One region of the Bacillus sp. MC1252 genome, then DNA from elsewhere that is predicted to be linked to it. Evidence: a T-box and tRNA genes for the amino acid it is inferred to sense, from the RefSeq annotation. Region 1 holds a T-box; the other holds one or more tRNA genes.
What was found. A T-box is a leader RNA that pairs with one kind of tRNA and senses whether it is charged. The one in region 1 lies ahead of ileS (isoleucine--tRNA ligase), so its partner is inferred to be a tRNA-Ile.
Positions count from the first base shown of each region.

Region 2: it encodes a tRNA-Ile, which carries the amino acid that the T-box ahead of ileS (isoleucine--tRNA ligase) is inferred to sense. The anticodon was not compared.

Region 1 is NZ_CM166369.1:1,450,754-1,466,685, reverse strand. Features, by position in the region: gene ACYH0L_RS07390 (dihydroorotase) at 1-752, opposite strand, end outside; gene ACYH0L_RS07385 (aspartate carbamoyltransferase catalytic subunit) at 736-1,659, opposite strand; gene ACYH0L_RS07380 (solute carrier family 23 protein) at 1,789-3,117, opposite strand; gene pyrR (bifunctional pyr operon transcriptional regulator/uracil phosphoribosyltransferase PyrR) at 3,272-3,814, opposite strand; gene ACYH0L_RS07370 (RluA family pseudouridine synthase) at 3,985-4,899, opposite strand; gene lspA (signal peptidase II) at 4,896-5,363, opposite strand; gene ACYH0L_RS07360 (TraR/DksA family transcriptional regulator) at 5,458-5,832, opposite strand; gene ileS (isoleucine--tRNA ligase) at 5,993-8,758, opposite strand; T-box leader at 8,818-9,055, opposite strand; gene ACYH0L_RS07350 (DivIVA domain-containing protein) at 9,115-9,609, opposite strand; gene ACYH0L_RS07345 (YlmH family RNA-binding protein) at 9,636-10,412, opposite strand; gene ACYH0L_RS07340 (YggT family protein) at 10,466-10,747, opposite strand; gene sepF (cell division protein SepF) at 10,754-11,212, opposite strand; gene ACYH0L_RS07330 (YggS family pyridoxal phosphate-dependent enzyme) at 11,214-11,903, opposite strand; gene pgeF (peptidoglycan editing factor PgeF) at 11,910-12,773, opposite strand; gene ACYH0L_RS07320 (YlmC/YmxH family sporulation protein) at 12,985-13,221, opposite strand; gene ACYH0L_RS07315 (ABC transporter ATP-binding protein) at 13,301-14,080, opposite strand; gene ACYH0L_RS07310 (PTS glucitol/sorbitol transporter subunit IIA) at 14,208-14,564, opposite strand; gene srlE (PTS glucitol/sorbitol transporter subunit IIB) at 14,591-15,601, opposite strand; gene srlA (PTS glucitol/sorbitol transporter subunit IIC) at 15,615-15,932, opposite strand, start outside.
Region 2 is NZ_CM166369.1:2,723,322-2,739,253, forward strand. Features, by position in the region: gene ACYH0L_RS13970 (o-succinylbenzoate--CoA ligase) at 1-1,065, opposite strand, end outside; gene menB (1,4-dihydroxy-2-naphthoyl-CoA synthase) at 1,136-1,954, opposite strand; gene menH (2-succinyl-6-hydroxy-2,4-cyclohexadiene-1-carboxylate synthase) at 1,969-2,796, opposite strand; gene menD (2-succinyl-5-enolpyruvyl-6-hydroxy-3-cyclohexene-1-carboxylic-acid synthase) at 2,781-4,523, opposite strand; gene ACYH0L_RS13990 (isochorismate synthase) at 4,516-5,934, opposite strand; gene ACYH0L_RS13995 (1,4-dihydroxy-2-naphthoate polyprenyltransferase) at 6,317-7,255, shown strand; gene ACYH0L_RS14000 (TraR/DksA C4-type zinc finger protein) at 7,372-8,106, shown strand; gene ACYH0L_RS14005 (TspO/MBR family protein) at 8,193-8,669, shown strand; tRNA gene ACYH0L_RS14010 (tRNA-Glu) at 8,746-8,817, opposite strand; tRNA gene ACYH0L_RS14015 (tRNA-Ser) at 8,825-8,915, opposite strand; tRNA gene ACYH0L_RS14020 (tRNA-Asn) at 8,920-8,994, opposite strand; tRNA gene ACYH0L_RS14025 (tRNA-Ile) at 9,001-9,077, opposite strand; tRNA gene ACYH0L_RS14030 (tRNA-Gly) at 9,094-9,167, opposite strand; tRNA gene ACYH0L_RS14035 (tRNA-His) at 9,179-9,254, opposite strand; tRNA gene ACYH0L_RS14040 (tRNA-Phe) at 9,282-9,354, opposite strand; tRNA gene ACYH0L_RS14045 (tRNA-Asp) at 9,373-9,449, opposite strand; tRNA gene ACYH0L_RS14050 (tRNA-Met) at 9,473-9,549, opposite strand; tRNA gene ACYH0L_RS14055 (tRNA-Ser) at 9,572-9,664, opposite strand; tRNA gene ACYH0L_RS14060 (tRNA-Ile) at 9,672-9,748, opposite strand; tRNA gene ACYH0L_RS14065 (tRNA-Met) at 9,753-9,826, opposite strand; tRNA gene ACYH0L_RS14070 (tRNA-Ala) at 9,852-9,924, opposite strand; tRNA gene ACYH0L_RS14075 (tRNA-Pro) at 9,933-10,009, opposite strand; tRNA gene ACYH0L_RS14080 (tRNA-Arg) at 10,017-10,093, opposite strand; tRNA gene ACYH0L_RS14085 (tRNA-Leu) at 10,105-10,190, opposite strand; tRNA gene ACYH0L_RS14090 (tRNA-Gly) at 10,203-10,274, opposite strand; tRNA gene ACYH0L_RS14095 (tRNA-Leu) at 10,305-10,387, opposite strand; tRNA gene ACYH0L_RS14100 (tRNA-Lys) at 10,395-10,470, opposite strand; tRNA gene ACYH0L_RS14105 (tRNA-Thr) at 10,508-10,583, opposite strand; tRNA gene ACYH0L_RS14110 (tRNA-Val) at 10,617-10,692, opposite strand; rRNA gene rrf (5S ribosomal RNA) at 11,245-11,360, opposite strand; rRNA gene ACYH0L_RS14120 (23S ribosomal RNA) at 11,422-14,352, opposite strand; rRNA gene ACYH0L_RS14125 (16S ribosomal RNA) at 14,535-15,932, opposite strand, start outside.

The DNA of each region.
Region 1 (15,932 bases):
ACACGAATGCCTGCTTTTTTTGCATCGCGCACGACTCGAACAGATTCTTTCGTACTGATATGACATACATGATAATGACATTTCGCTGCTTCTGCTAAGAGGACATCTCTTGCAATATGCACCGATTCACAAATTGACGGTATTCCGTTTAACCCATTGGCTTGTGAAAATTCTCCTTCATGAACGCACCCTCCGTAAATGAGCGAGTTATCTTCACAGTGCGCCACAATCGCTTGATCAAGGCTTGCTGCCTTTTTCATCGCTTCGTACATCATGCCTGCTGTTTGGATGCCAACACCGTCATCCGTAAATGCAAAGGCACCAGCTTCTTTTAACGCTGCAAAGTCCGTCATCTCATCTCCAATTTGTCTAGTGGTGATGGAGGCGTATGGCAGCACTCTCACAGATGAGGTCTTTTCGATTCGATTCATGAGCCATTCCATTTGCTCCTTTGTATCTGGAACTGGCCGTGTATTCGGCATGGCTGCAATCGTCGTATACCCTCCTCTTGCTGCTGCCTTAGAGCCTGTTTCAATTGTTTCCTTTTTCTCGCCGCCTGGCTCTCTTAAATGCACATGCAGATCAATCAAGCCTGGTGACACAAACAGCCCAGCTGCATCAATGACCTCTTCTCCGTCTTCTCTTTCTAAATGACCAATTGCCCGAATCACTTTTCCTTCTACCCTAATATCCTGCTGCACTCTTTCCCCTGTGCTTGTTAAGATAAAACCGTTTTTAATGAGATATGACATAGACAGAATCTCTCCCTTTTTGATGTAGTCTGCTATTTTGAAAAGCTCTTTTTAAAACAGCCATTCGGATATACACGCCATTTTCCATTTGCTTAAAAATCCTTGACTGCTCGGATTCTACTAATGAATCATCAATTTCAACACCTCTGTTTACTGGTGCTGGATGCATAATAATGGCTCGTTTTTTCATTTTGCTCGCCCTGTCTACTGTTAATCCATACGTAGATAAGTAATCGTCACTGCCCATCTTTTCTGCGTGCCGTTCATGCTGAATTCTTAGCAGCATCACCACATCAGAGCGTTTGATGGCTTCATCTACTTGGACATACGTTCCGTGAGGGTTTTGTTCATCTTGGAAGGAGGCTGGTCCTGAAAAGAGCACTGTCGCTCCAAGTCTTGAAAGAACCTCAGCATTCGACCTCGCCACCCTGCTATGTTTGATATCTCCATGAATCGAAATCGTTAAGCCTTCAAACCCGCCAAACTCTTCGAAGATGGTCATCAGGTCAAGCAGTGATTGTGTCGGGTGCTGCCCGCAGCCATCTCCAGCATTGATGATGGGAATCCCTACCTTCCCGATTAGCTCGTTGTAATATTCGTCGGTGCTGTCCCGAATGACACACGCCTTGACTCCAATGGATTCTAGCGTTTTCACCGTATCGTAAAGCGTCTCTCCCTTTTGAACTGAGGTACTTGCCGCATCTAGACTAAGCACATTCATTCCAAGTTTCTTTTCGGCTACTTCGAAGCTAAAGCGTGTTCTTGTACTTGGTTCAAAGAAGAGGTTCGCTACAAATTCTCCAGCTAAGCCATGTTCCTGCTTCCCATTTTTCAGTGCGCATGCTTCTTCAATCAGCTGTAAAATCTCTTCCTTAGATAAGCTGCTCATTGTCGATAGATCATTCATTTTTCTTCCCCCTCTAGTTTTTCATCACTTTCAGGTTCAAAAAAACCCTAAGCCTCGGCAGCTTAGGGTTCTCCAAAAGAAGCAGCGGCACTTTCGCACATTCTGCTCATTTTAGAACCCTTGTCAGCCTCACTGGACTTCTTTTAAAAGGTTTTCTGTATTCGATTCATTTGACTCGTTATCCTCCGCTTTCTGGTGCGGCAGGATTAGATTTAACAGGACGCCCGTAATCGCAGCGAGTGCCATTCCAGATAGTGTGAGGTTGATTTGTTTCACCTCAATGAATGCCCCGCCAATTCCGATGACTAAGATGACAGATGCGATAATGAGATTACGCTTTTCTTCAAAATTCACTTTATGATCAATCAGGATTCTCAGGCCGCTTGAGGCAATGATCCCAAAGAGCAGGAACGAAACGCCTCCCATGACCGCGGACGGCACTGTACTGATTAATGCTGACATTTTCCCAACAAAGCCGAAGCAGATCGCAAAGACTGCTGCTCCGCCGATGACGAAGATACTAAACACTCTTGTGATGGCAAGTACGCCAATGTTCTCCCCATAAGTCGTTGTTGGAGGTCCGCCAATGAGTGAAGCGAAGATGGTCGCCGCACTGTCTCCTAAAATAGAGCGGTGAAGACCTGGCTTTTTAATAAAATCTTGCCCTACGACCTTGCTTAACACCACTTGGTGGCCAATGTGCTCTGACATGGTTACAAAGGCAACCGGCACCATCACTGTGAGAATGCTTAACGTCACAGCAGGTGTATAGTCGACAAATGGTACGACGAAGTCTGGTACAGCAAACCATTTTGCGTCAATGACCGGCTGGAAGTTCACGATGCCCTGTGTTAAGGCAAAGAGATAGCCGCTGATAATACCGATTAATACTGGAATCAGGCTAAGGAATCCTCTTAAAAAGATCATGCTGATAATTGTGACAGCTAGTGTAAAGCCTGCTACCATTAAGTGCTTTAGGCTGTATACAAGCTCGGTCGCATTCGGATCAGCATACATCGCCATGTTGACAGCTGTTCCAGCGAGTCCAAGTCCGATCACCATAATGACTGGTCCTACGACGACAGGCGGCAGAAGCTTCATCAGCCAGCCTGTGCCTAGCCATTTAATGAATAGGGCAATGAGCGCATAAGCCACACCCGCCATGAAGGCACCAACCATTGCGGCTCCAGGTCCGCCTGTTGCTTTGACATTCAATATGGGGGCGATAAAGGCAAAGGACGATCCAAGATACGCCGGAATTTGTCCTCTTGTGATGATTAAGTAAACAATGGTTCCAACACCGCTTGAGATGAGCGCGACTGCTGGACTCATGTCAATGATTTTTGGTACAAGAATGGTCGCACCAAACATGGCAAACAAATGCTGAAGGCTAAGTGATAGCCATGTGAACGGTTTTGGGATATCTCGAATGCCTAGATTGGCTTTTTGCTGACTCATGATTTTCCTCCTAGATGTGTCCTTTTTCATTAAAAAAGCCTCTTTGCGAGTATGCGCAAAGAGGCCTAGAAAAACCGTACACGTCATGTAGCCGTGTGCTCGGTAGCTCTGTTATTGCCCTCTTTGCAAACTCTCTGGAATGCATTTAAAAAGGTTATTTTTCATATATAGCGACAAGGTCGTTTTGATCTACTTCATTGAGCTGAACCATGACTGTTTCTGCTTTTGATGTCGGGATGTTTTTTCCGATATAATCCGCTCGAATAGGCAGCTCCCGGTGTCCCCGGTCGACTAGAACAGCAAGCTGGATAGAAGACGGTCTGCCTACATCCACAAGAGCATCCATGGCCGCTCTTACGGTTCTGCCTGTAAACAGGACATCGTCAACGACGATGAGTGTTTTGTCATTGATGTCAGCTGGAATGTCTGCACCCTTTACAAGCGGGTCTTGGTTGTCTGTCTTTTTTGTCAGGTCATCACGGTATAGCGTAATATCAAGTTCACCCACAGTGACTGGGTTTCCTTCAATTTGCTCGATACGCTCTGCAAGGCGCTTTGCAAGATGAATGCCTCTTGTCTTGATCCCGGCAAGGATGACATCCTTCATCCCTTTGTTGCGCTCAATCATTTCATGTGCAATTCGGGTAAGCGCTCGTCTTATCGCTTGTTCATCAAGAATGACTGCTTTTTGTTCCATCTTCTACACCTCTTTTTGACAAATAAAAAGCCCCTTCTGCAAAGGGCAGAGAGGGGCGTTCATTTGTGCATTCACGTGCACAAATGGATCCGTTATCCTTCTCAGCCTCTCTGGACTGTTTTAAAGAATCTCAATTTCTTTGTTTATTATTTCAGAAAAAGAACGGCCTGTCAATCGTTATTTCTTAATGAATCGATAAAAGCTTGCATATCAGCTGGAATTGGTGCTGTGAACTCGATGTATTCTCCTGTTCTAGGATGGTCAAACCCTAAAACACCTGCATGCAGCAGCTGTCCATTGAAATCGACTGTTTTTCTCGGGCCATATTTCGGGTCCCCCGCAAGAGGATAGCCAATATATTTCATATGAACACGAATTTGGTGTGTTCTTCCTGTTTCAAGACGGCATTCGACAAGGGTGAAATCTTGAAAGCGTTCAAGCACGTCAAAGTGAGTGACTGCCTGCTTTGCGTTTTCTTTTGTGACCGTCATGCTTTGGCGGTCTTTTTTGTCTCTGCCAATTGGGGCATCAATTGTACCTGTATCATGCTGGATGATGCCATGGACAACGGCGGTATATTTTCTTGTGACGGTCTTGGCAACTAGCTGATTGACGAGTGATTCGTGCGCCATATCATTTTTAGCGACCATTAACAGCCCAGACGTATCTTTATCAATCCGGTGGACAATTCCAGGTCTCATCACGCCATTAATCCCTGATAAGTCATTGCAATGTGCCATAAGGCCATTCACAAGCGTTCCTGACACATGGCCTGGTGCTGGATGAACGACCATTCCACGTGGTTTATTCACCACTAGCACATCTTCATCCTCATAATAAATATCAAGATCCATTGATTCTGCTTCTACATCAAGTGCTTCCGGATCTGGAATCTCCACTTTGATTTGATCTCCAGCTTGGACTTTGTAATTCGCTTTCACTTGTTTCCCGTTTACTTCGATGAGTCCATCCTTTACCCACTGCTGGACTTGGGTTCTTGACCATTCTGGTTCTGTCGTGCTTAAAAATTTATCAAGCCGTTCACTTGTTTGTTCTTCTGCAACGGCAATATTTACTTGATTCATGTAGTTGACTCCTTATTTTTCTTTCCATCTAAAAGCATTTGAATGAAGAGCAGAATAACCCCTACACATAGAGAAGAATCTGCAATATTAAAGATTGGATAATGATAATCCCCAAATACGAAATGAGCAAAATCAACCACTTCCTTACGGAAAATGCGGTCGATAAAGTTTCCAATCGCTCCGCCAAGCATTAAGGCCAGCGCTACTCCAAGCAGCTTGTCCTTTTGTCCATGCTTTTGCAAGTAATAAATAATTCCCGCAATAACAACGAGTGTGATCACATAGAAAAACCACATTTGTCCTTGGAGAATACCCCATGCGGCTCCTGAATTTCGGTGAGACGTGATATAAAAGAATCCATCAATCACTGGAATAGAATCTCCGAGCATCATATGTTTGACAATGAGCCATTTTGTTAATTGATCTAAACAAATCATAACGAATGCGATTATGTAATAGAACACACACGTTCCTCCATCTTCATACTTTGATCTTTAAGCATTTTATCAAGAAAACAGGAAGGAGTAAAGAAACTTTAGTTGACAGACAAAAACCTCCCTACATGTGGAAGGCTTCAAAATGAGAATCATTTGAATCGTGAGGATAAGGAGTGAATGCTTTTTTCTCGTATTGCTTATGATATAAAAAGTCGTCAGTCGTGCGGGCTGTAGGAAGAATACTCATTTGTTCAAGTGGGATTGCAAGACCTGTTGCCTCACATACGCCATAGGTTCCTTGCTCAATTTTTGCAATAGCGAGCGACACATCTTGCAGCTCTTCTTTGATGTGATAAAGAAGCGTTGTCGTTTTGGCTTCATCCAATGTGACATGGTCATCAGGTGAACGAAATGATGCATATTCAAACAGTTTAGATTGCAGTTCTTCTTTCATTTGAAGGAGTTCCATGTAAATCGTCTCTAGATCGCCATTCATGTCGCTATTTCAACTCCTGCCCTGTCGTGATAATCATATTGTTACCCCGCCTGATCACTTTAAAGCCATAAGATTTTTCCTTTCGTTCTAAACGCTGTCATTTTCTCAGAATAGAAAACGCCCCGCATATGGCGGGGCGCTAGTTGGTGATATCGTACTGTTAATTTTGGTAATATTTCTCCACGATTTCAGCATTTTTAAGTGACAATGTTGGGTATTTCGGATTTGCACCAACATCTTTAGAAATAATGCGGGAACGTTCGCACAGTTCTCCTTCTGCTTTTTGAACCACAATACGTCCTGATGTGTATTCAGGCGCTGATGCATCTTCTTTCTGCTTATCTTCTACCGTTAGTTCAGAGATGATAAAGAGCTGCTTCACATCTTCTTTAATGGATGCAAGAAGGTCTTTCACTTCATCTGTCGCGTAAAGTGTCACACTTGCTTCAAGTGAACGTCCGATGACTTTTTCGTTACGTGCAATCTCTAGCGCTTTTAGAACATCGTCACGCACTTCCATAAAGCGGTCGAACTTCGCTTCTGTCGCTTCCGCATGAGGAACAGTCACACCTTCTGGCATATCCGTTAACTGAACACTTGGCTCTTCAACAAAACTTAAGTGGCTCCATAGTTCATCTGCTGTATGCGGAAGAATTGGTGCAGTCAGCTTTACTAACGCCATTAATGTTTCGTAGAAGACGGTCTGCATGCTGCGGCGGTCTGGATGATCTGCATGCTCAATGTATACGACATCCTTTGCAAAATCGAGATAGAAAGAGCTTAGCTCAATCGTACAGAAATTGTGAATCGCATGATATACGACAGCAAATTCGTAATCATCATATGCTTTTTTCACTTTATCAATTAATTTGTTTAATTTGATTAAGATATATTGGTCCACTTCGCGAAGCTCTTCTACTGGCACTGCATGAATTGCTGGCTCAAAGTCAAAGAGGTTTCCATGCAGGAATCGGAACGTGTTACGGATTTTACGATAAACTTCTGCTACTTGTTTCAAGATATCATCAGACACCGGGTGATCGGCTTGATAGTTGACAGAAGATACCCAAAGTCTAAGAATTTCAGCACCTAGTTGTTTAGCTACTTTGGCAGGTTCAATGGTATTTCCTAAGGATTTACTCATTTTACGTCCTTCTTTATCCAAAGTCATTCCATGGCTAACCACTCCTTTGTAAGGTGCTTTGCCTGTGATAGCTACAGATGTAGATAAAGATGAGTTGAACCATCCACGATACTGGTCAGAGCCTTCAAGATAAAGGTCTGCCGGACGGACAAGGTCATCTCTTTCTTCTAAAACGGCTTGGTGAGAAGAACCAGAATCAAACCATACATCCATGATGTCCTGCTCTTTTGTAAATTCACCATTTGGACTGCCTGGATGTGTAAAGCCTTCTGGCAATAATTGCTTCGCTTCTTTTTCAAACCAAAAATTCGAGCCATGTTCTCTAAATAATTGAGATACGTGCTGAATCGTTTCGTCCGTGATGATCGGCTCACCATTTTCCGCATAAAAGACCGGAATTGGAACACCCCATACACGCTGTCTTGAAATGCACCAGTCACCTCTGTCACGCACCATATTGAATAGGCGTGTTTCGCCCCATGCTGGAACCCATTTCGTTTCTTTAATATTGTCTAATAGCGCTTCTCTGAAATCTTTAATCGAAGCAAACCACTGAGCTGTCGCACGATAAATCGTTGGCTTTTTCGTTCTCCAGTCATGCGGGTAGGAGTGCGTGATAAAATCGAGCTTTTTCAGCGCACCTTTTGCTTCAAGCTGTTCTGTGATGGCTTTATTGGCATCCTCGTAGAATAGTCCTTCAAAACCAGGCGCTTCTTCTGTCATCACACCTTTTTCATCTACAGGACATAGCACATCAAGACCGTATTTCATACTGACATTAAAGTCATCTTCCCCGTGTCCTGGTGCTGTGTGAACACAGCCTGTTCCTGCATCCGTTGTCACGTGATCGCCAAGCATGACAAGAGAATCTCTACCGTAAATTGGATGCTCTGCAACGATGGTATCTAATTCTTTTCCTTTTAGTGTTTTCACGACATCATACTCTTCAAAGCCAAGAGTTTTTGCCACTTGTTCAACCAGCTCAGATGCGACAACATAACGCTCATCTCCAACTTTGAGCACACTGTACTCTAGGTTTGGATGAACACAAATGCCAAGGTTTGCAGGAAGTGTCCAAGGTGTTGTTGTCCAGATGATGAATTGTTCGCCGTTTTCAAGTACGCCTTTTCCATCTTTCACTTTAAATGATACGTAAATGGATGGTGAACGTTTGTCTTTATATTCAATTTCCGCTTCAGCAAGTGCCGATTCACTTGAAGGTGACCAGTTAACAGGCTTCAGCCCTTTGTAAATATAGCCTCTTTTCGCCATTTCACCAAAGACAAGAATTTGCTGCGCTTCGTATTCAGGCTTTAATGTCACATATGGATTGTCCCAGTCTGCTCTGACGCCTAATCGTTTAAACTGATTGCGCTGACCCTCGATTTGCTTCCAAGCATACTCCTCGCATAGTTTGCGGAATTCTGCTGTAGACATTTCTTTTCGTTTCACTTTTTTATTTTTCGTGAGGGCTGTTTCAATTGGTAAGCCGTGTGTATCCCAGCCCGGTACGTACGGTGCATGGAACCCATTCATCGATTTAAAACGGACAATAAAATCTTTTAAGATTTTATTGAGTGCGTGCCCCATATGAATGTCACCATTCGCATATGGAGGTCCATCATGCAAAATAAAGGTCGGGCGTCCTTTTGTCCGCTCTAAAACCATTTGATAGATGTCTTTTTCTGCCCACTCCTCTTGGATTTCAGGCTCTTTGTTTGGTAAGTTCCCTCTCATCGGGAATTCTGTTTTCGGCATTAATAAGGTGTCTTTGTAGTTCATACCCATTCCTCCACATGCAAATTCGTATTAAAAAACAATAAAAAAAGCCCTCTCATCCCATAAGGGACGAGAAGGCTTGTCTCGCGGTACCACCCTTTTAGACAAGCACTATGAAACAGCCGCTTATCCACTCTAAAATCGTAACGTGATCAGACGCCTTTTCTTACTGGTTCATTTCAGAAAAGGAACTAAAGGGGTGATCTCATTGCAGCGTTTCGTAATGTCAGGCTTCCACCATCCCTGATTCGCTTTATTACGCATGTAACAGCTGCGAGTGTCCCTTTCAAACGTTTATCTCTTGTTAATTTATGATGGTATTATATGCAACATGTGCACGTCATGTCAAGATGATGCGCTTATTCTTTTTCGTCAAAGACAGCGTCCACTTCATATTCCAGTAAATGATCCCAATCGTCATTTTTTAGAAGATCAAGCTGAGCTTCGATGAGCATTTGGAAACGAGTTCTAAAGACCTTCGACTGTTTCTTCAGCTCTTCGATTTCCATCGCAATCTTTCTTGATTTTGATAGCGCTTCGTTGATAATGCGGTCTGCATTTTTTTCCGCTTCACGAATAATCAATTTCGCTTCTTTATCAGAATGACGTTTTACGTCTTCTGCTGCTTCCTGCGCCACAAGAATCGATTTGTTTAATGTTTCTTCAATTACCGCAAAATGACCTAGTCTTTCGTCCAGCTCGTTTACTTTGTCTTCAAGCTCGTTCTTTTTACGAAGCACGATCTCGTAGTCTTTACGTACCTGGCTTAAAAACTCGTTTACTTCATCTTCGTCATAGCCACGAAAACTTTTTGTGAACGTTTTATTATGAATATCATTAGGTGTTAATGGCAACCTCGCCACCTCCAGATTCAAGTTCGTTATGTCAGAAGCTCAAATGTTACTTTAAATTTATCTTTTTTTGTCTTCCCATCAATCGTTTTCAAGATAAAGCGGCCAAATCCCCGAACAGAGAGCTGATCGCCTTCGCCGATTGTGAAGGAAGGGTCTTCAGTGATTTTCCAGTTTACTTTGACACGTCCATTTTTGACTAAAAGCTGTGCTTTTTGCCGAGACTGACGGCTGACAGCGGCGCATACCGCATCAAGCCGTAAAGAGGAAATGGTATCTTCTTTGATGTCTGTCTTGCTGATGACTGGCTTTATATCTGCCTCACTGATTTCCTCTAATGAAACGGATGCTCTGCCGACATGTGTCAGCTGCGCCCGAACAAAATCGGCGACATCACTTGTACAAATAAACTGCACATCTTCCTCATTAAATAACAGATCACCGAATTTTTGACGCTTCAAGCCTGTCCCAATGAGTGAGCCAAGAAGCTTCGGGTGTTCTATCGAAATAAACTTTTTCGGATAATTCACCTGAAAATAAGACAGCTCAAAATCCTGAATAGACGGTGCTAAATAATCAGGATAGATCAGGGCTCTTTTGCGCTCCGCTCCTTCATATCCGCCAAAAAACATAATCCCAAGTTCATCAGAATGCTGGATGACGGACTTGGTAATAAACTGCTCACGCGGATCAAGAAAGTCTGTTAATTTCATTCGATACTGGTCGAGTGCGATTTTTTTCCAGCCTAACACTTGGTCGACAAATGGCTGTTCGTCTTTTCTAAAATGTTGATAAATATCGCTCATTTTGTTCCCCTTTATGTAAAAGAGCCTGGCAGATGCCAAGCCCGGCAACCTGTTTACATGATTCCGGCAATCATTTGATAAAGACCAGTTAGTCCATAGGATGAAGCAAAACGAATCACAAGCAATGCCACAATCGGTGAGATGTCAATCATGCCAATTGGCGGAATCATTTTACGAAATGGTTCTAAATATGGTTCACAAATCGATGTCAAAAAACGGCCAACTGTTGTTTCTCTTGCAGAAGGCACCCATGACATAAAGATGTAAATAATAATCGCGAATGAGTAAATCGTTAATGCAGTCTGTAAAATATTAAAAATGTAATATAGAATCACTTTGATTTACCACCTCTGAGATTCTTCCTCTGCCAAAAGCTCTGATATTGTGCCAGATACATCCACATTATCAGGTGTGCACAGGAATATATTTGAGCCTATACGCTGAATGTCTCCACCGATTGCATAAACCGTTCCGCTTAAGAAGTCGATGATTCGCTTTGCTTGATCGTGCTGAATGCGCTGCAAATTCACGACGACTGCACGTCTGTTTTTAATGTGGTCTGCAATCTCTTGCGCCTCTGCATAAACACGCGGCTCACTTAACACCACTTTAGAGGATTTCTGCACGCTTTGCAAGCTGACGACATTTTGTTTTCCTGTCTGCGGGCGCTCTTGAAATGCTGCTTTGTCTTTTGTTCCTTTTTCTTCTTGAACTGGTTCTCTTTCTTCATCAATATATTCGTACTCATACTCTTCATCGTCGAGTGTGAAAAAGCTTTTAAACTTATTTTTTATGCTCATGTCACGCACCTCCTGTTTCATTTCCAACAAGTGAAGAGCCAATCCGAACAAATGTCGCACCTTCTTCAATTGCGATTTCAAAATCGTTTGACATGCCCATTGATAAATGCTGACAAGGTGCATTTACTTGGTTAAGAAGTTTTACCTCTTCTTGAAGGCTTTTTAATGTTTTAAAACAGTTTCGAACCACAGTCTGATCATCTGTAAATGGAGCCATCGTCATCAGTCCAGCAATTTCAATGTGTTTGAAATCAGCAAGCTGTTTCACAAATGGAATCACGTCTTCGCTTTGTAAGCCGTGTTTTGACTCCTCAAGAGATGTGTTCACCTGTACAAAACAGCGAACGGTGTGATCCGCTCTTTTTTCAATTTCATTCGCAAGGGACATTCTGTCGAGCGAATGTAAGTAGTCAATTGTCTGAATGACAGATTTCACTTTTCGCGTCTGTAAACTGCCGATGAAGTGCCAGCTAATGTGTTCATCGGTTATGGCCGCCTGTTTTTCAAGTAACCCTTGGTCACGATTTTCACCGAAGTGCAAAATTCCTGCTTCCTTGGCTTCTAGTGCTCGTTCAATCGAGACATATTTTGTCACAGCGACGACCGATACATCGGCTGGGTTTCTACCTGCTCTTTTACATGCTTCGTTTATTTGTTCATTTATTTGTCTGAGATTCTCTCGTACATTCAATTGCACTTATGCCTCCTTAAACCCTACAAAAGACATCATACGTCCTGTTTTCCCTTGATCACGCCGGTGTGAGAAGAAAAGCTGATCGCTGCAGCTTGTGCACATCGAACTGACATGTATATTTTCTTCTTTTATTCCTGCATGAAGCAATACGTTTTTGTTTAATATTTTCAAGTCAATTTTATATTGTCCTTGTGAAATCTCGGAATACACATCCTCTGTTGAAAAAGGAAGCTTTTTCACTTGATCCATGACAACATCATCTACTATGTAGCAGCAGCTGCCAATTGATGGTCCAATGACGACTTGTATTTGATCAGCCTCGGCACCTTCTTGGCTAACCCATACATATACCATCTTTGCGCCAATTTGTTTGACGGTTCCTTTCCAGCCGGCATGAGCCGTTCCAATCAGTTCATTTTGCGGAGCTAGAAAATAAAGCGGAACACAGTCAGCGAAACAAAGAGCGAGCATCATGTTCGGTTCAGACGTATATAAGCCATCTGTTCCAGGCAGTGCCTCATGATAATGTAGACTTCCTCTTCCTCTTTGCTCCTTCGTGACTTTCATGATGCGGTCCTCGTGTGTTTGGTCAGCAAACACCCAATTAGAGAGCGGCACAGCAGTAGCATCTGCTATGACTTGACGATTCATTTGGACACTAGAAGCATCATCTCCTACATGGAGTCCAGTGTTCATTGATTGATATGGAGAAAGACTGAAGCCGCCATTTTTTGTTGAAAACCCGGCCAAGACCTCTTTACCAGAACATGTCATGTTCGTCCAATCATGAATAGTCAATGCATAAGGTGATTTCTGCTGAAAGGGGTCATATTTGTAAGTCAAAGCTGCCTCCCACCTTTCATTCATCTCTCTTTATATCGCTCCTATTTTACCACAAGACATGCATAGACAGTTAGTGGGATTCATTAAATATTACACTCAAATGTGCCCTTTCTACAGGTTTTTTTTCAAATTGATATGAAAACGTAATCTTATTACCCGAAAAAGACATTGTTTGCTGAGAATGGAGAGCTCGTTTTAAGGAAAAATTGAGATATTCATTGAGGAGTTATACGAATTAAGAAGACAATCGGACAAGTATTACATCTTCGCCAATTTTTACTATATTTCGCCATGGGACGATCATTTCCTCTTCTTTTCCGAAAAACCCCATCATTTTACCTGTGCCGCCAATGATAATCGCTTGTATTTTACCGCTCGTGACATTAATATCAATGTCCCCAATGGTGCCTAGTTTTTTCCCGCTGGATACATCGACGACATCCTTGATTTGGAATTCAGAAATACTGATCATCTTTCCTTCCCCGCCTTTCGTTTTCTACTATAATATGTATGATGGAAAAGCAGGGACGCAGACCAATAGTTTCTTTTATCTACAATTTACTTAAGTGCGGACGGCCATTTCTCCACATGACATCCACCGGACATTCAAAGAAGGAAGATAGCAAGTCGCTTGTCATCATTTGCTTTGTCTCCCCTTTATGAAAAACTGCCCCTTCTTTTAATAATAGGGTGTGGTGAAAAACCGGCAGGATCTCTTCTGCATGATGGTTCGTATAAAGCAAAGTGGGCGCATCAGGCTTCGATGCAATGAATGAGACCGTCTCCAGCACTTGTTCTCTTGCTAAAAAATCAAGGCCCGTCACAGGTTCATCTAAAATCAGCAGCTTCGGATCATTCATTAAAGCCCTTGCAATCAGTACTTTTTGTTTCTCTCCTTGTGAGAGGGTTTCATATGTGCGATTGGCATATTTGAATGATCCGAACGCTTTTAATAGGTCAATCGCTTTCTCTCTCATATCATCTGTTGGTGTTTCATAAAGCCCAATAGAAGCAAATGCTCCGCTAAGGACAATTTCAAATGCATTGTCCTCTCTGTGCAGCTTCTTTTCAAGACCTGCAGAGATGAGTCCAATTTTCTTCCGTAGCTTTTCACCAAGAGCCTCCTTGCCAAAGACATGCCCTAATACCGTCATCTCACCTGACGTTGGAAAATAATACGAGCACAGCATATTTAATAAAGCGGTTTTCCCCGCACCATTTAATCCATAAAGCACCCAGTGTTCCTGCTTTTTCACCTGCCAGTCAACAGAACGCAGCAGCCATTTTCCATTTCGTTTTAAAGAAACACCCTTCAAATCAAGTGACACCATCATTTCCTCCTGAGTAAAAATTCTGAATATACAAATAATGAATGTTTACAGCATATCGTAAATGCTCCTTTCGGTAAACCTCACATAAAAAAGCCGCTCCTTTTTTAGGAACAGCTTTTCTGCATGGTTACGAGATTTCAATTCGTACGCCTTCTTTTATATCAGGAAACGTGTGCGGGGATGCAAAGACAGCTCCCGGTAATACATCATCAAACGGCTCTTGGAAGTAGATCGAAATATGGCCGAGCTCTTTAAAGTTGTCATTTGCTTTATTGCCGAGTGCAGTGATCGTATAAGTTTGATCGCCCACTTGAATGGTTCCGCCTAGTTTCAGCGGCTCTTCTTCTAAATGTTCGAACTCGTGAATGACAGACATATCTCTTAATTCCTGCGGCGCTGCGGGTCCAAATAAAACAATCAGCTTATCTTCTTTAAACTGCGGGACTAAGATCCCAATTTCTTTTACGACAGATTGTGTTACCATGTATCTCGATTCCTCCTTTAATACGTTTAATACATACCGAAGCTGGCAACGTATGCGATCACAACAGATAAAACCCCTGTAATGAGACGGCTATACAAAACAGCTGGTACCCCATATTGTACCGTTTCCGGCTTCGCTTCACCAAGCGATAGCCCAACTGGGATGAAGTCACACCCTACTTGACCGTTGATGGCAAATAGTGCAGGAAGTGCAAATTGAGGCGGAATGTTACCTAGTGCAATTTGACTACCAATCAGAACACCGATGACTTGTGCAATAACTGCACCAGGTCCTAAGACAGGTGATAGGAATGGCAGTGTACAGACCACAACGAGCAGTAAGAGCCCCCATAGAGATCCTGCGAGTGGTGATAGAAAATGGGCAATCAGATCACCGATTTTTGTATAATTGATAATTCCAATTAACATACTGACAAATGCCATGAATGGAATAATGTTTTTCAAAAGCATATCAACAGAATCACGGCCAGCTTGGTAGAACGTGCCGGTTACTTTACCGATTCCTCTTGAGAATCTCATGAGGAAATTGCCTTTTTCCTGACGCTCAATATTTTCTTCTTTTAGCTTTGAATACGTTTCTTTGAAATTCTCTTTATCAATCGATTCACTATTTACTTGACCTTCTGCTTTCGCCTCACCAGCTGATGCTTCCGCAAAGGAAATATCTTTTTCTGTTACCCCTGATACGAAGATATCCTCTGTAATATGTTTTGCAAGCGGTCCAGAAGGAGAGGATGCCAAAACGTCTACAGTTGGAATGCGCTTCATTGGGTAAAGTCCGATTCGCGCGGTTCCTCCGCAGTCAATGACAACACACATCATTTCATCTTCTGGTATGGAATTTTTAAAGCCATCACATGCTTCTGTCCCTGTCATTTCTGCAATTTTACGTGCAACTGGGTGAATGCCTCCCCCTGTAATGGAAACAACCTTTCTTCTTTTACCAGTTGGTTCAAGCTCTAAGCCTTTTCCCCATCCGCCAGCACCTTTTGCTACAAATACTTTGTGGTTTGTCATGTCTAACCCTCCCCTATTGTGAATTCGCTTTCATTTTTCCTGCTAAGTATTTTGTGATCCATTCAGTAATGATTCCGCGAAGTAAAATGACGACAATCCCGACTAAGAAGTAACGAACAGCAAGCTCTGACATTGAATATCCAGCTTCTTTAATCCCGTTCGCAATTCCTAAGTAGACAAATAGTTCTCCTGCATTGGCATACGGGAATAGTGATGTCACCGGATGAACAAATGAAACAGCTGAATCATAGAATGCTGGTTTTTGTTTTTCAGGTAAGAAGCGGCCAAACGTATAAGCCATTGGATTTGTCAAAATAAGAACGGATAAAAT
Region 2 (15,932 bases), 1.3 Mb from region 1:
AGCAGCGGTTTCTTCTTCACGGTGAAGGTAACCTTTCATTACATTTGCACCTTTGACCATAATTTCACCATGCTCAAAAGGTCGACAAGTGCGTTCTCCACTTTGAATCTTCAGTTCACATCCAAATAGAGGTTTTCCCGCAGATCCAAGCTTTTCTACACTAAATTCAGGCGCAAGTGTCACAATTTGTGAGCAGGTTTCCGTCATACCGTACGATTGAAACACAGGAAAGCCCTTCTCTTTGCTCTCTTGAAGCATTGCATACGGCGCAGGTCCTCCGCCTAATAAAAGACAGCGTAAAGAAGACGGACATTCTTCTAGCCTGCTTAATAAACGGGATAACATCGTTTGAACAACTGATATCATTGTCACACGATGCTGTTCAATTGAATCCTTTATTTCATCAACGTCAAATTTTTGATGAAGCACGACGGTCATGCCATATATAACAGATTTAAATAGAGCTGATAAGCCGCTTATATGAAAAAGGGGCAGCGCAATGAGCCAGCGGTCGTTCTCTCTGATGCCTACATTCAATGCAGAGGAAACAGCACTATGAAAATGATTGCCAAACGTTTGCTCCACCCCTTTTGGACGCCCTGTCGTTCCAGATGTATACATGATGGTCGCTGTTTCATTCAAATCAAAGTCTTTCTCGATTTTCTTTTCATGATCTTGATCAGCTTCAGGTAAAGTTTCCATTGTATAAACAGGTAAATCACCATCATGATCCTTCGCATAAACAGGTTCTGTTAATAAAACCTTGGCTTTTGAATCTACAAGCTGATAGAGTCTTTCAGTTTTTGTTAACTTATTGTTCAATAGCACGATTTTTAATCCTAATAAAAAACAAGCATGAACAAGCATCACCATTTGAGGATGATTGTTCATCAAAAGCGCAACCGTCTCCCCTTTTTTCAGTGATGTACGTGCAAGTCTATTTGCAAGCTCATCTACTTCAAAGGCTAATTCGCGAAATGTCCACTTTTTATCTTGATAAATGAGCGCGACTCGGTCTGGCGTTAAATAGGCACGGTGCAGCAGCCAATTGGGTTGCTTCATCATGACACCTCCTTTTCGTAAAAGAAAACAGCTTAGTCTGATGCACTAAGCTGTTTTCATTCATATCATTGAATCAAGGGAAACGCGGGAACTGACCGAAGTCCGGCTTGCGTTTTTCCTTAAAGGAATCGCGTCCTTCTTTTGCTTCATCTGTTGTGTAATAAAGAAGTGTCGCATCCCCTGCAAATTGCTGAATCCCAGCTAATCCATCCGTATCTGCATTAAATGCAGCCTTCAAAAATCGTAAAGCAGTCGGGCTCTTTTCTAGCATTTCCCCACACCACTTCACTGTTTCTTCTTCAAGCTGCTCTAATGGTACAACTGTGTTGACAAGTCCCATATCAAGCGCTTCTTGTGCATTGTATTGACGGCATAAGTACCAGATTTCTCTCGCTTTCTTATGACCAACAATACGTGCAAGATAGCCTGAGCCATAACCAGCATCAAAGCTGCCTACTTTTGGTCCTGTTTGTCCAAAAATGGCATTGTCTGCTGCAATTGTCAGATCACAAACGATATGAAGAACATGTCCCCCGCCAATCGCATAACCTGCAACCATCGCAATGACTGGTTTTGGAATGACACGAATTAAACGCTGTAAGTCTAATACGTTTAGACGCGGAATTTGATCGTCTCCTACATAGCCGCCATGGCCGCGTACTTTTTGGTCTCCACCAGAACAGAATGCTTTACCTCCAGCACCTGCAAGTACGATCACACCAACATCAGAATTATCACGAGCGCGTGAAAATGCATCAATTAATTCACTGACGGTCTTTGGTGTAAACGCGTTATGTACATGTGGACGGTTAATGGTGATCTTTGCAATCCCATGATACGTTTCATATAAAATTTCGTCATACTGACGCTCAGTTTGCCATTCAATAGCCATCAATATTTCCTCCTTTAATCTTGCGCTAAAATAAACTCACTTACTATTTTACCAAAAAAATGTGGCTGTTCCACATGAACTGTATGCCCTACATGCTCTGCCAATGTTAATTGACTGCCTTCAAGCTCCTGCTGCATACGTTTGGCGATATGACAGAACTTTTCATCAAGCGTTCCGCATATGAACAAAACAGGCAGTTTGATATGCTTTAGTGCCTGCCACATAGACGGCTGTGAACCTGTTCCTATGCCTTCTAGGCTGCGAGCTAGCCCAAGGGGATTGGATTTTAGCCTTCCCTCTCTCAGTTGAGCCAGCCTGCCCGCTGATAAGGATTTCTGCGAAGCAAACAGCGGAATGTTCTCCCAAAAATCCACAAACTGAGTTAAGCCTTCATGTCTAATCTTTTGAGCCAGCTGATGATCCTGCTTTAGCCTTGTCATCCGCTCCTTGAAAGAGTGAATTCCTGGAGAAGTACTCTCAAGAATCAGTTTGTTTACACGTTCTGGATAACGGGAGGCAAATGATAAAGCAATACGCCCTCCCATAGAATATCCGAGAATATTCACTTTGTGAAGCTTTAATTGATTTAAAATCTCTGCAAGATCCGCCAGCTGCTGCGACATCGCATATCTTCTCACGCTTTCTGGCGAGTCCGTGCGGCCATGACCAAGCAAGCTGACCTGAATCAATCTTGTATTCTCCATATAGGCATTCAAGAACTGCCAAGAGGCTGCACTCCCTGTGAAACCGTGTAAGCATAACGTGGCATTCTCAGCCGATGGGTTTTGATCCACCACCTCATACGCCACACCATCACGCATTCGTATTATGAGAGAAGGCATTCTTTTTTCACTTCTCCTAAAATCTCATCCATCATCTGGCGGTGCTTGGCTACACGGGAATGCCGGTCTGTTTCAATTTCGATTAAATGAAGGCCAGGCTCATGTATATGCGTCATGTACACATCGTGTAATTCTTGCTTCGTTGTTGGCTTCGAATAGGTTCCCCCATACAGCTTCGATGCATACTCAAAATTCAGCCCAGTCGGCGTACCGAAGAGTTTCTCATAATACGGTTCATCAGATGCCTGCGGAAGGAAAGAAAAGATTCCTCCACCATCATTGTTTAACAAAACAACCGTCAGTGGAATTTCCATCAGCTTAGCGGCAAGAAGCCCATTCATATCATGGTAAAAAGACAAGTCTCCAATGACCAGGGTGATCGGTTGTTTCAAAGCCGCATACGTTCCAAGTGCTGTGGACACAACGCCATCAATGCCGTTTGCCCCGCGATTCGCCAGCATATGAAAAGATTTCGACTGGGTTTCAAAAAATGTATCCACATCACGAATCGGCATACTATTTCCGATAAAAAGCACACTCTCCTTTGGCAAGAGGTGTTGAAGCTGACGATACACATTTCCCTCGAATGTCAGGTCCTCATCAGAATATTGGGCTGCATGCGTTCTAAAAGAAGAATTGACACGTTGCCAGCAGTTTAAGTAATTTGTATCCTCTCGTTGATCCGCTCTATTTAAGACTTCACCTACAAAAGTAACCACATGACTTTCAATCACGTATGATGCACTTAATCCAGGATCACGAAAACCTCCGCCAGCATCTACCACAATCTGCTTCACTTCTGCATGCTTTTCCAACCACTTGAATAAAGTCTTAGACACAGGCATCGGTCCAAAACGAATCACCATATCAGGCAATAGATGCTGCTGTAATGCTTCATCTTTCAATAAAGAGTCATACGCATCGATAATCAACCCTTCATTTTCATGCCCATTTCGTAAATGAGAAAGCGGGTCAGCTAAAATGGGAAAATGAAAGGCTTTCGAAAGACGTAACACTGCCTCTTGCTCTTCCTTCGTATGAAGTTCACCAGCAACAATCAGCCCTCTTGTGGATTGGTTCAGAATTGACACTAATTCAGACATGACATGATCGTTTGGGAAAGCCTGACCTGCTGCTAATACTTTTTTCGTTTCTTTTGCTTCTCTATGAAAAGGATCAATGGACAGATCAGGTACCAATGGTTCTCTCAGTGGCACATTGACCTGAACAGGTCCTTTAGGCTCCTGCTTTGAGATGTGACTTGCTCTAGCGGCAGCAGTCTGTACATACCGCAGCATCGTTTGACTTTCTTCAGGCAATGCTAAGTCTGTGAACCATTTAACAAACTTACCGAATAAGAATTGCTGATCAATCGCTTGAGGAGCCCCAACTTCCCTCAATTCGTGCGGCCGATCAGCAGTTAAAACAATGAGTGGTACCCGGGAATAATGAGCCTCTACAATGGCTGGGTAAAAGTTAGCAGCTGCCGTACCTGATGTACAAATGAGCAGCACTGGTTTTTGACTCGCTTTCGCAAGACCCAGCGCATAAAAAGCAGCAGACCGTTCGTCCACTAACACATGGACATGGATGTCTTGATGGGCAAGAGCCAGCATCGCAAGCGGGGTTGAACGGGAACCAGGACAGACAACCGCCTCCTTCACACCACCTTGTACAAATTCATCCATCAATCTGCCAATATATGTTGTCATGATGTGATTATTCAATCGGACGACCTCCAAGAGCAGACAGCATTGGTCTTAATTTCACTTGCGTTTCCTCGTACTCCTGCTTTGCAAGGGAATCCTCGACAATTCCGCAGCCAGCGAACAAACGAACATGTTCTTCCTCAATAAGACCTGACCGAATCGCTACAGCAAATTCTCCGTTGTCCTGAGAATCGATCCAGCCAACCGGTGCGGCATACCAACCACGTTTCAGCGGTTCAATTTCACGGATCACCTCAACCGCCTTTTCCTTCGGATATCCTCCTAATGCTGGCGTTGGATGGAGCTGCTCTATTAATGAAAAGAGGGAACAGCTGCTTTTGATTTCTCCTACAATCGGTGTAAATAAATGCTGAATGTTTTTTGTTTTATAAAGACTTGGTTGATGAGGTTTATGCACGTGGTGGCAGTTTGCCTCAAATGCTTGCTCAATCATATTGACGACAATTCGATGTTCAATCAAATTCTTCTCATCGTGAAGCAGTTCCTCACCTAATGCTTGATCTTCGATTTCATCTTTCCCGCGTACAATGGAACCTGCTAAGCATGATGAAAAGACTTCATCACCGCTTTTTTTGACTAAACGTTCCGGTGTGGCCCCAACAAACGCTTGTCTTCCCTGTTCTATAGCAAATACATAACTCGTCGTTTGGTGCTTTAATAATTCTGCTAATAGTGGAGCAAGTTCAATTTGATTTTTATAGTGAAGCAAGACTTCTCTTGCTAAAACAACCTTTTCATATTCGTTCGCACGAATGTGCTCTGTCGCTTCATGGATCGCCTTCATCCATTCCTTCACATCCAGCTCTTCCATATGAACTAGCTCAGCTTGTCCATCAGTTCGTACCGGCAATGTCTCGAAACGAGAAGCTTTCTGTTCTAACTCTTGAATGAGCTGATGAACATTCCCGTCCACCTGCTTCCATTCATTGATCGTAAGAAACGTGCCTTCTGTTGAGACAGTCAGCATCATAGATGGCACAAAAAGATGAGCCTCGCCAAATGCTTCCCAGTGACGCGCCTTCTCTTCATACGGATCAAATGAAAATCCTCCAAATAAAAGCGGACCAACAGCCGCATGCTTTAACTCCTTCTCATCATGAAAATGGAACATGTGTTGTTTTAGCTGTTCCCATTCATGATGAACTGTCTCGAATCGTTCCGTGCCTTGCTCAGATGATTTAATGACGGCCGCTCTGCCAAGTCCAGAAAATATCATTTGGCTTTCTGGATCAGACCAAAAAAACCGCTCGCCTAAAAAATCCGCTTCGCCGCTTTGGAAAAAGGCAAGAGGATCCAGATCGTCAACTCTTCTGGAGTAGCTTATCAAAACAGCATGGTTGACGTTATTCGCTTCTTCTAATGTCGCAAGCGCTTCCTGCCGGAAAGTACTTTGCACTGTTGTCACCATGATACATTCCTCCAAAATCCATGAAATAACATAAAAAAATAAAACCATCATGTGAAAAATACATGAACATTCGAGTATGTCGAATGACCTGTTTTTCTATTATAAACCTTAACAGATGAACTTAGTAAAGAAAACAGCTTTTAAAACCTCGAATCCTTATTATATCACGCTTTCAAGATTTTTTCGCTCCCGCTTATCGAAACGAGAGCATCTAAAGAAAAATGGCAAGATTTGTCCCAAGATTAAGCTTTCTCTCTATATGGCAACGATTAGCAAACATCTTTTTCAGGTTTCATCGCATCAATATATTGACACCTTTTTGAACTTTGCTAAACTGGAATTTGGACGTGTACGTATTTTTTTATTTAAAGGAGTATATTTTATGCAGCATCAATCGATAACAGATCAGCTTTCACCGATTAAGCCTGATAAGAACTGGCGGATTTGGTGGAATTTATTACGACCGCATACATTAACAGCCGCATTTATTCCCGTTACTTTAGGAACTGTTCTAGCACTTCCGAGTGGTCAAATACATGTTGGCCTATTTTTAGCTATGCTATTTGCATCTATGTTTATCCAAATTGCAACGAACATGTTTAATGAGTATTTTGACTATGTTCGCGGGTTGGACAATGAGAAATCTGTCGGCATCGGCGGCGCCATTGTTAGAAATGGTGTGAAGCCAAAAACAGTTCTCAGCCTCGCTTATGCATTATTCGCACTCTCTCTATTCCTTGGGATTTATATTTGCATGATGTCTAGCTGGTGGATTGCACTTATAGGACTTATTTGTATGGCAGCAGGCTATTTCTATACCGGTGGACCTGTACCAATTGCTTATACACCATTTGGAGAACTTGTGTCAGGTGCTTTTATGGGATTAGGAATCATCCTTATTAGTTTCTATATCCAAACAGGAACACTGACGTCAACAGCTGTTCTCGTGTCATTGCCGATTTCTATTTTAGTTGGAGCCATCTTACTGTCGAACAATATCCGGGATTTAGACGGCGATAAGGAAAATGGACGTAAAACACTTGCTATCCTTGCTGGACGAAAAGCTGCAGTGAACATTCTACTTTCCATGTTTTTGGTATCATACGTACTCATTTTTGTTTATATCCTCACAGATATCATTGGCCTTTGGAGCCTTCTTGTTTTACTCAGTGTGCCGAAAGCATATACAGCCATTAAAGAGTTTAAGCAAAAAGAAAAGCCAATTGAATTAATGAATGCCATGAAGTCTACAGCTCAAACCAATACATTTTTCGGTTTCCTGTTAACGATCGCATTGATATTACAATATTATATTGCGTAGCATACAACGCCTGCAGCCGCAGGCGTTTTTTATGAGGAATTGCTTCAAATTGGAACAAGTCTTACATGCAAAATTGCTCATACTAACAATATGTTTGATATGAAAGGATGATCGCATTGTTGTCTAAAGACGAATTACATCATTTGAAGCAGAGACTTCTCGATGAAAAACAAGAAATTGAAGCCAATAGCCATGACGATGAACAAAAAGTATCATTTCCTTATGATGCAGTCGGAGAACTGTCTGCCTATGACAACCATCCTGGAGACCAAGGAACAGAACTGTTCGAGCGCGGAAAAGATATTGCCTTAAACAGTTTGGCACATGAACATTTGTCAGACATCAATGAAGCACTCCAAGCAATCGCAGACGGCTCTTATGGTGTGTGCAAGGTATGTAAAGCCCCTATTCCTAAAGAACGCTTAGAGGCCTTGCCTACCGCCGTCACATGCACAGAGCATTCAAAAGAGCAGACCGTTTCACAAAATCGTCCCATTGAAGAGGATTTGTTAAATCCACCATCAGGACAATTTGAAAATGAAGAAAGTGCTGCCTACGATGGAGAAGATGCATATCAAGACGTAGAACGCTACGGCAACTCTGATACCCCGTCCGATATGGAATTTCCTCCCGAGACATACGATGATGTGTATACACAATCAGAAGATGAAGATTATGTTGAAGACTATGAAGGATTCGCAGCTGCTGATCTCGAAGGAAAAGCAAGCAAGGTGTATCCGAATAAAGCACACGAAGCCTATGAAGATGCATTAGATGAAGAAGGCGTCATGACGGTGTTTGGTGACTTGAAGCCGTACGAAGAAGAACCTTATACAGAAAAAAATCAATAGGCCCCTCATATTGGGGGCTTTATGTTTATATCATGTAATAATTGGGAAATCACTTTAAGAGTGAATTTGATTGGAGGAGATTCTTGATGGCTAGAAAAAGTATCATTTGGGCGATTATCGTCTTCTTTATTACATACGCACTATTCTCTATTGCAGGGTTCTTGTTCCCTATTGACAGAGAATGGTATGATGCATTAAACAAACCGGAATGGACACCTAGTGGGGGTGTGATTGGAGCTGTGTGGGCTGTCTTATTTGCTCTCATCTCGTTGTCCGCAGCGATTATTTATGGGAAGTATGGATTTCAAAAAATCACTTTACCGTTTTGGATTCTTTTTCTTTTAAATTATGTCTTCAATCAAGCCTTTAGCTTTTTTCAATTTACACAAAAAGATTTGTTTGCCGCTACCATTGACTGCCTGCTTGTTGCACTGACAGCACTCGCACTTGTCATCGTCTCACGTAAGCTCAGTAAAGTCGTTTCTATTTTACTAATCCCTTATGTCTTATGGGGATTCTTTGCGACATACTTGTCTTATACGATCTATTCCATGAATATGTAAAAAAAGACCGCGATGATGGCGGTCTTTCGTTTTGATGAAAATAAAAAAGAGATCTTTCATAGATCTCTTTTAAAAATGACCCGTACGGGATTCGAACCCGTGTTACCGCCGTGAAAGGGCGGTGTCTTAACCGCTTGACCAACGGGCCAGATAAATGGCGGAGAAGGAGGGATTTGAACCCTCGCGCCGCTTGCGCGACCTACACCCTTAGCAGGGGCGCCTCTTCAGCCACTTGAGTACTTCTCCATTTTGGCTCCGCAGGTAGGACTCGAACCTACGACCGATCGGTTAACAGCCGATAGCTCTACCACTGAGCTACTGCGGAAGATCATGGTGGGCCTGAGTGGACTCGAACCACCGACCTCACGCTTATCAGGCGTGCGCTCTAACCAGCTGAGCTACAGGCCCATGAACGATATACAAATGGAGCGGGTGATGGGAATCGAACCCACGACATCAGCTTGGAAGGCTGAGGTTTTACCACTAAACTACACCCGCAAAAATATGTATGGGGCGATTGATGGGAATCGAACCCACGAGTGCCAGAGCCACAATCTGGTGCGTTAACCACTTCGCCACAACCGCCATACTGTCAATATTTATTTGTAAAAGTGGCTCGGGACGGAATCGAACCGCCGACACACGGATTTTCAGTCCGTTGCTCTACCAACTGAGCTACCGAGCCATGTATTTCATTTAAAAATGGCGGTCCGGACGGGACTCGAACCCGCGACCTCCTGCGTGACAGGCAGGCATTCTAACCAACTGAACTACCGGACCAATATAGAGATAAGAAAAAAATTTGGTTGCGGGGGCAGGATTTGAACCTGCGACCTTCGGGTTATGAGCCCGACGAGCTACCGAACTGCTCCACCCCGCGATGATATGGTTTTTAAAAAATATGGCGGAGGAAGAGGGATTCGAACCCCCGCGGGCTTTGACACCCCTGTCGGTTTTCAAGACCGATCCCTTCAGCCGGACTTGGGTATTCCTCCGTATAGATGGTGGACCTTGTAGGACTCGAACCTACGACCGGACGGTTATGAGCCGTCTGCTCTAACCAACTGAGCTAAAGGTCCTTTATAGCGGCGGAGGGGATCGAACCCCCGACCTCACGGGTATGAACCGTACGCTCTAGCCAGCTGAGCTACACCGCCATGATAAAAATAATCCTTTAAGAAGTGGAGCCTAGCGGGATCGAACCGCTGACCTCCTGCGTGCAAGGCAGGCGCTCTCCCAGCTGAGCTAAGGCCCCATAAAAGATGGTCGGGAAGACAGGATTCGAACCTGCGACCCCTTGGTCCCAAACCAAGTGCTCTACCAAGCTGAGCTACTTCCCGATCTTAATGGCGCGCCCGAGAGGAGTCGAACCCCTAACCTTTTGATCCGTAGTCAAACGCTCTATCCAATTGAGCTACGGGCGCTTATTGTATAATGCCGAGGGCCGGACTTGAACCGGCACGGTAGTCACCTACCGCAGGATTTTAAGTCCTGTGTGTCTGCCAATTCCACCACCCCGGCGTGGATGGTATAAGCGGAAGACGGGATTCGAACCCGCGACCCCCACCTTGGCAAGGTGGTGTTCTACCACTGAACTACTTCCGCATTACAGGATTTCTTTATTTTGTTTGGCTATGCGGGTGAAGGGACTTGAACCCCCACGTCATAAAGACACTAGATCCTAAGTCTAGCGCGTCTGCCAATTCCGCCACACCCGCATGAAAATGGTGAGCCATGAAGGACTCGAACCTTCGACCCTCTGATTAAAAGTCAGATGCTCTACCAACTGAGCTAATGGCTCGCTTTAAAAGCGACTTGTCTATCTTACCATATGAAAGTGGTGCCGGCAAGAGGACTTGAACCCCCAACCTACTGATTACAAGTCAGTTGCTCTACCAGTTGAGCTACACCGGCTTTATCTATCCTAACATTATGTAAGAATAAATATGGTGGAGGATGACGGGCTCGAACCGCCGACCCTCTGCTTGTAAGGCAGATGCTCTCCCAGCTGAGCTAATCCTCCACTATGTAGGAATCTCTCGATCCGACAAAGATTATTATATACAGGTTTTACTCATTTGTAAAGGCTATATTAAAAAAATTTTATTTCATTTTTCGTTACGCATTTCTTTTCATAAATAATAGTCATTTCCCCTGTCAAAACTGCTGCAATTCAATGTTTATCAGCTAAACCTCTCCACTCTTTATTCTCTTTAAAAACATTCAATTCCTTCTGAAATATCAGCTCCCCATCATTTTTATACTTTAATGATATAGATATTCCTTATAGTTCATTGATAGGCGTAATATATTAATGAAATAGCAATAGGCTTATACATTTCCATTTAAATGAATTTGTATGCAGTGTCTTAGACAACCTACTACTCTGTCTCTCTATTGTTTTTTCCATAGACAAGGTTTCAACACGCTCAATGTGCTTTCTTCTTGTTTTCAAAGCGTTTCGCTTGTAAATGAGGTGACGCTGCCATCGTTCATTAAACAAATGAAATCAGATAGACTTCCTTTCAAGTACCACAAAAAAGATCAGTTCCGTCTGGAACTGATCCTTAGAAAAGCTTGGCGGCGTCCTACTCTCACAGGGGGAACCCCCCAACTACCATCGGCGCTGAAGAGCTTAACTTCCGTGTTCGGTATGGGAACGGGTGTGACCTCTTCGCTATCGCCACCAAACCTGATGGAGAGAATGTTCTCTCAAAACTAGATAACAACGTTCAAACTTCACATTAGAATATAGGTTAAGTCCTCGATCTATTAGTATCTGTCAGCTCCACGTGTCACCACGCTTCCACCTCAGACCTATCAACCTGATCATCTTTCAGGGATCTTACTTCCTTGCGGAATGGGAAATCTCATCTTGAGGGGGGCTTCATGCTTAGATGCTTTCAGCACTTATCCCGTCCGCACATAGCTACCCAGCGATGCCCTTGGCAGAACAACTGGTACACCAGCGGTGCGTCCATCCCGGTCCTCTCGTACTAAGGACAGCTCCTCTCAAATTTCCTGCGCCCGCGACGGATAGGGACCGAACTGTCTCACGACGTTCTGAACCCAGCTCGCGTACCGCTTTAATGGGCGAACAGCCCAACCCTTGGGACCGACTACAGCCCCAGGATGCGATGAGCCGACATCGAGGTGCCAAACCTCCCCGTCGATGTGGACTCTTGGGGGAGATAAGCCTGTTATCCCCGGGGTAGCTTTTATCCGTTGAGCGATGGCCCTTCCATGCGGAACCACCGGATCACTAAGCCCGACTTTCGTCCCTGCTCGACTTGTAGGTCTCGCAGTCAAGCTCCCTTGTGCCTTTACACTCTGCGAATGATTTCCAACCATTCTGAGGGAACCTTTGGGCGCCTCCGTTACATTTTAGGAGGCGACCGCCCCAGTCAAACTGCCCACCTGACACTGTCTCCCTGCCCGATAAGGGCAGCGGGTTAGAAGGTCAATACAGCCAGGGTAGTATCCCACCGATGCCTCCACCGAAGCTAGCGCTCCGGTTTCCAAGGCTCCTACCTATCCTGTACAAGCTGTACCAACATTCAATATCAGGCTGCAGTAAAGCTCCACGGGGTCTTTCCGTCCTGTCGCGGGTAACCTGCATCTTCACAGGTACTATAATTTCACCGAGTCTCTCGTTGAGACAGTGCCCAGATCGTTGCGCCTTTCGTGCGGGTCGGAACTTACCCGACAAGGAATTTCGCTACCTTAGGACCGTTATAGTTACGGCCGCCGTTTACTGGGGCTTCAATTCGCACCTTCGCTTACGCTAAGCGCTCCTCTTAACCTTCCAGCACCGGGCAGGCGTCAGCCCCTATACTTCGCCTTACGGCTTCGCAGAGACCTGTGTTTTTGCTAAACAGTCGCCTGGGCCTATTCACTGCGGCTTCTCGGGGCTTTAACACCCTAAGAAGCACCCCTTCTCCCGAAGTTACGGGGTCATTTTGCCGAGTTCCTTAACGAGAGTTCTCTCGATCACCTTAGGATTCTCTCCTCGCCTACCTGTGTCGGTTTGCGGTACGGGCACCTCTCACCTCGCTAGAGGCTTTTCTTGGCAGTGTGGAATCAGGAACTTCGCTACTAAATTTCGCTCGCCATCACAGCTCAGCCTTTACGGGAAACGGATTTGCCTATTTCCCAGCCTAACTGCTTGGACGCGGATATCCAATACCGCGCTTACCCTATCCTCCTGCGTCCCCCCATTGCTCAAATGGTGAGGAGGTGGTACAGGAATATCAACCTGTTGTCCATCGCCTACGCCTTTCGGCCTCGGCTTAGGTCCCGACTAACCCTGAGCGGACGAGCCTTCCTCAGGAAACCTTAGGCATTCGGTGGACGGGATTCTCACCCGTCTTTCGCTACTCATACCGGCATTCTCACTTCTAAGCGCTCCACCAGTCCTTCCGGTCTGGCTTCACAGCCCTTAGAACGCTCTCCTACCACTGTTCGTAAGAACAGTCCGCAGCTTCGGTGATACGTTTAGCCCCGGTACATTTTCGGCGCAGAGTCACTCGACCAGTGAGCTATTACGCACTCTTTAAATGGTGGCTGCTTCTAAGCCAACATCCTGGTTGTCTAAGCAACTCCACATCCTTTTCCACTTAACGTATACTTTGGGACCTTAGCTGGCGGTCTGGGCTGTTTCCCTTTCGACTACGGATCTTATCACTCGCAGTCTGACTCCCAAGGATAAGTCATCGGCATTCGGAGTTTGACTGAATTCGGTAACCCGGTAGGGGCCCCTAGTCCAATCAGTGCTCTACCTCCGAGACTCTTACCTTGAGGCTAGCCCTAAAGCTATTTCGGAGAGAACCAGCTATCTCCAGGTTCGATTGGCATTTCACCCCTACCCACACCTCATCCCCGCACTTTTCAACGTGCGTGGGTTCGGGCCTCCATTCAGTGTTACCTGAACTTCACCCTGGACATGGGTAGATCACCTGGTTTCGGGTCTACGACCACGTACTCATGCGCCCTATTCAGACTCGCTTTCGCTGCGGCTCCGCATCTTCTGCTTAACCTTGCACGGGATCGTAACTCGCCGGTTCATTCTACAAAAGGCACGCCATCACCCGTTAACGGGCTCTGACTACTTGTAGGCACACGGTTTCAGGATCTATTTCACTCCCCTTCCGGGGTGCTTTTCACCTTTCCCTCACGGTACTGGTTCACTATCGGTCACTAGGGAGTATTTAGCCTTGGGAGATGGTCCTCCCGGATTCCGACGGAATTTCACGTGTTCCGCCGTACTCAGGATCCACTCTGGAGGGAATGACATTTCAGTTACAGGGCTGTTACCTTCTCTGGCGGGCCTTTCCAGACCTCTTCGCTTATATCATTCCTTTGTAACTCCGTATAGAGTGTCCTACAACCCCAAGAGGCAAGCCTCTTGGTTTGGGCTGTTCCCGTTTCGCTCGCCGCTACTTAGGGAATCGCATTTGCTTTCTCTTCCTCCGGGTACTTAGATGTTTCAGTTCCCCGGGTATGCCTTCTCATACTCTATGTATTCAAGTATGGATACTACTCCATTACGAGCAGTGGGTTTCCCCATTCGGAAATCTCCGGATCAAAGCTTGCTTACAGCTCCCCGAAGCATATCGGTGTTCGTCCCGTCCTTCATCGGCTCCTAGTGCCAAGGCATCCACCGTGCGCCCTTTCTAACTTAACCATTTCTTACTTTAGAAAGAATCACTATGTGTGATGAACTTTGCATTGCATTCAATGTGAATGTATTACTTATTGTTATCTAGTTTTCAAAGAACAATCCTGTCTCGCTAGAGACATGTTTTGAAGGTATGATCCTTCAAAACTAAACAAGACCAAAACGCACGCTGCTCCATATATCCTTAGAAAGGAGGTGATCCAGCCGCACCTTCCGATACGGCTACCTTGTTACGACTTCACCCCAATCATCTGCCCCACCTTCGGCGGCTGGCTCCATAAAGGTTACCTCACCGACTTCGGGTGTTGCAAACTCTCGTGGTGTGACGGGCGGTGTGTACAAGGCCCGGGAACGTATTCACCGCGGCATGCTGATCCGCGATTACTAGCGATTCCAGCTTCACGCAGTCGAGTTGCAGACTGCGATCCGAACTGAGAACAGATTTATGGGATTCGCTAAACCTTGCGGTCTCGCAGCCCTTTGTTCTGTCCATTGTAGCACGTGTGTAGCCCAGGTCATAAGGGGCATGATGATTTGACGTCATCCCCACCTTCCTCCGGTTTGTCACCGGCAGTCACCTTAGAGTGCCCAACTAAATGCTGGCAACTAAGATCAAGGGTTGCGCTCGTTGCGGGACTTAACCCAACATCTCACGACACGAGCTGACGACAACCATGCACCACCTGTCACTCTGTCCCCGAAGGGAAAGCCCTATCTCTAGGGTTGTCAGAGGATGTCAAGACCTGGTAAGGTTCTTCGCGTTGCTTCGAATTAAACCACATGCTCCACCGCTTGTGCGGGCCCCCGTCAATTCCTTTGAGTTTCAGTCTTGCGACCGTACTCCCCAGGCGGAGTGCTTAATGCGTTAGCTGCAGCACTAAGGGGCGGAAACCCCCTAACACTTAGCACTCATCGTTTACGGCGTGGACTACCAGGGTATCTAATCCTGTTCGCTCCCCACGCTTTCGCTCCTCAGCGTCAGTTACAGACCAGAGAGTCGCCTTCGCCACTGGTGTTCCTCCACATCTCTACGCATTTCACCGCTACACGTGGAATTCCACTCTCCTCTTCTGCACTCAAGTTTCCCAGTTTCCAATGACCCTCCCCGGTTGAGCCGGGGGCTTTCACATCAGACTTAAGAAACCGCCTGCGAGCCCTTTACGCCCAATAATTCCGGACAACGCTTGCCACCTACGTATTACCGCGGCTGCTGGCACGTAGTTAGCCGTGGCTTTCTGGTTAGGTACCGTCAAGGTGCGAGCAGTTACTCTCGCACTTGTTCTTCCCTAACAACAGAGCTTTACGATCCGAAAACCTTCATCACTCACGCGGCGTTGCTCCGTCAGACTTTCGTCCATTGCGGAAGATTCCCTACTGCTGCCTCCCGTAGGAGTCTGGGCCGTGTCTCAGTCCCAGTGTGGCCGATCACCCTCTCAGGTCGGCTACGCATCGTTGCCTTGGTGAGCCATTACCCCACCAACTAGCTAATGCGCCGCGGGTCCATCTGTAAGTGACAGCCGAAACCGTCTTTCATCCTTGAACCATGCGGTTCAAGGAACTATCCGGTATTAGCTCCGGTTTCCCGG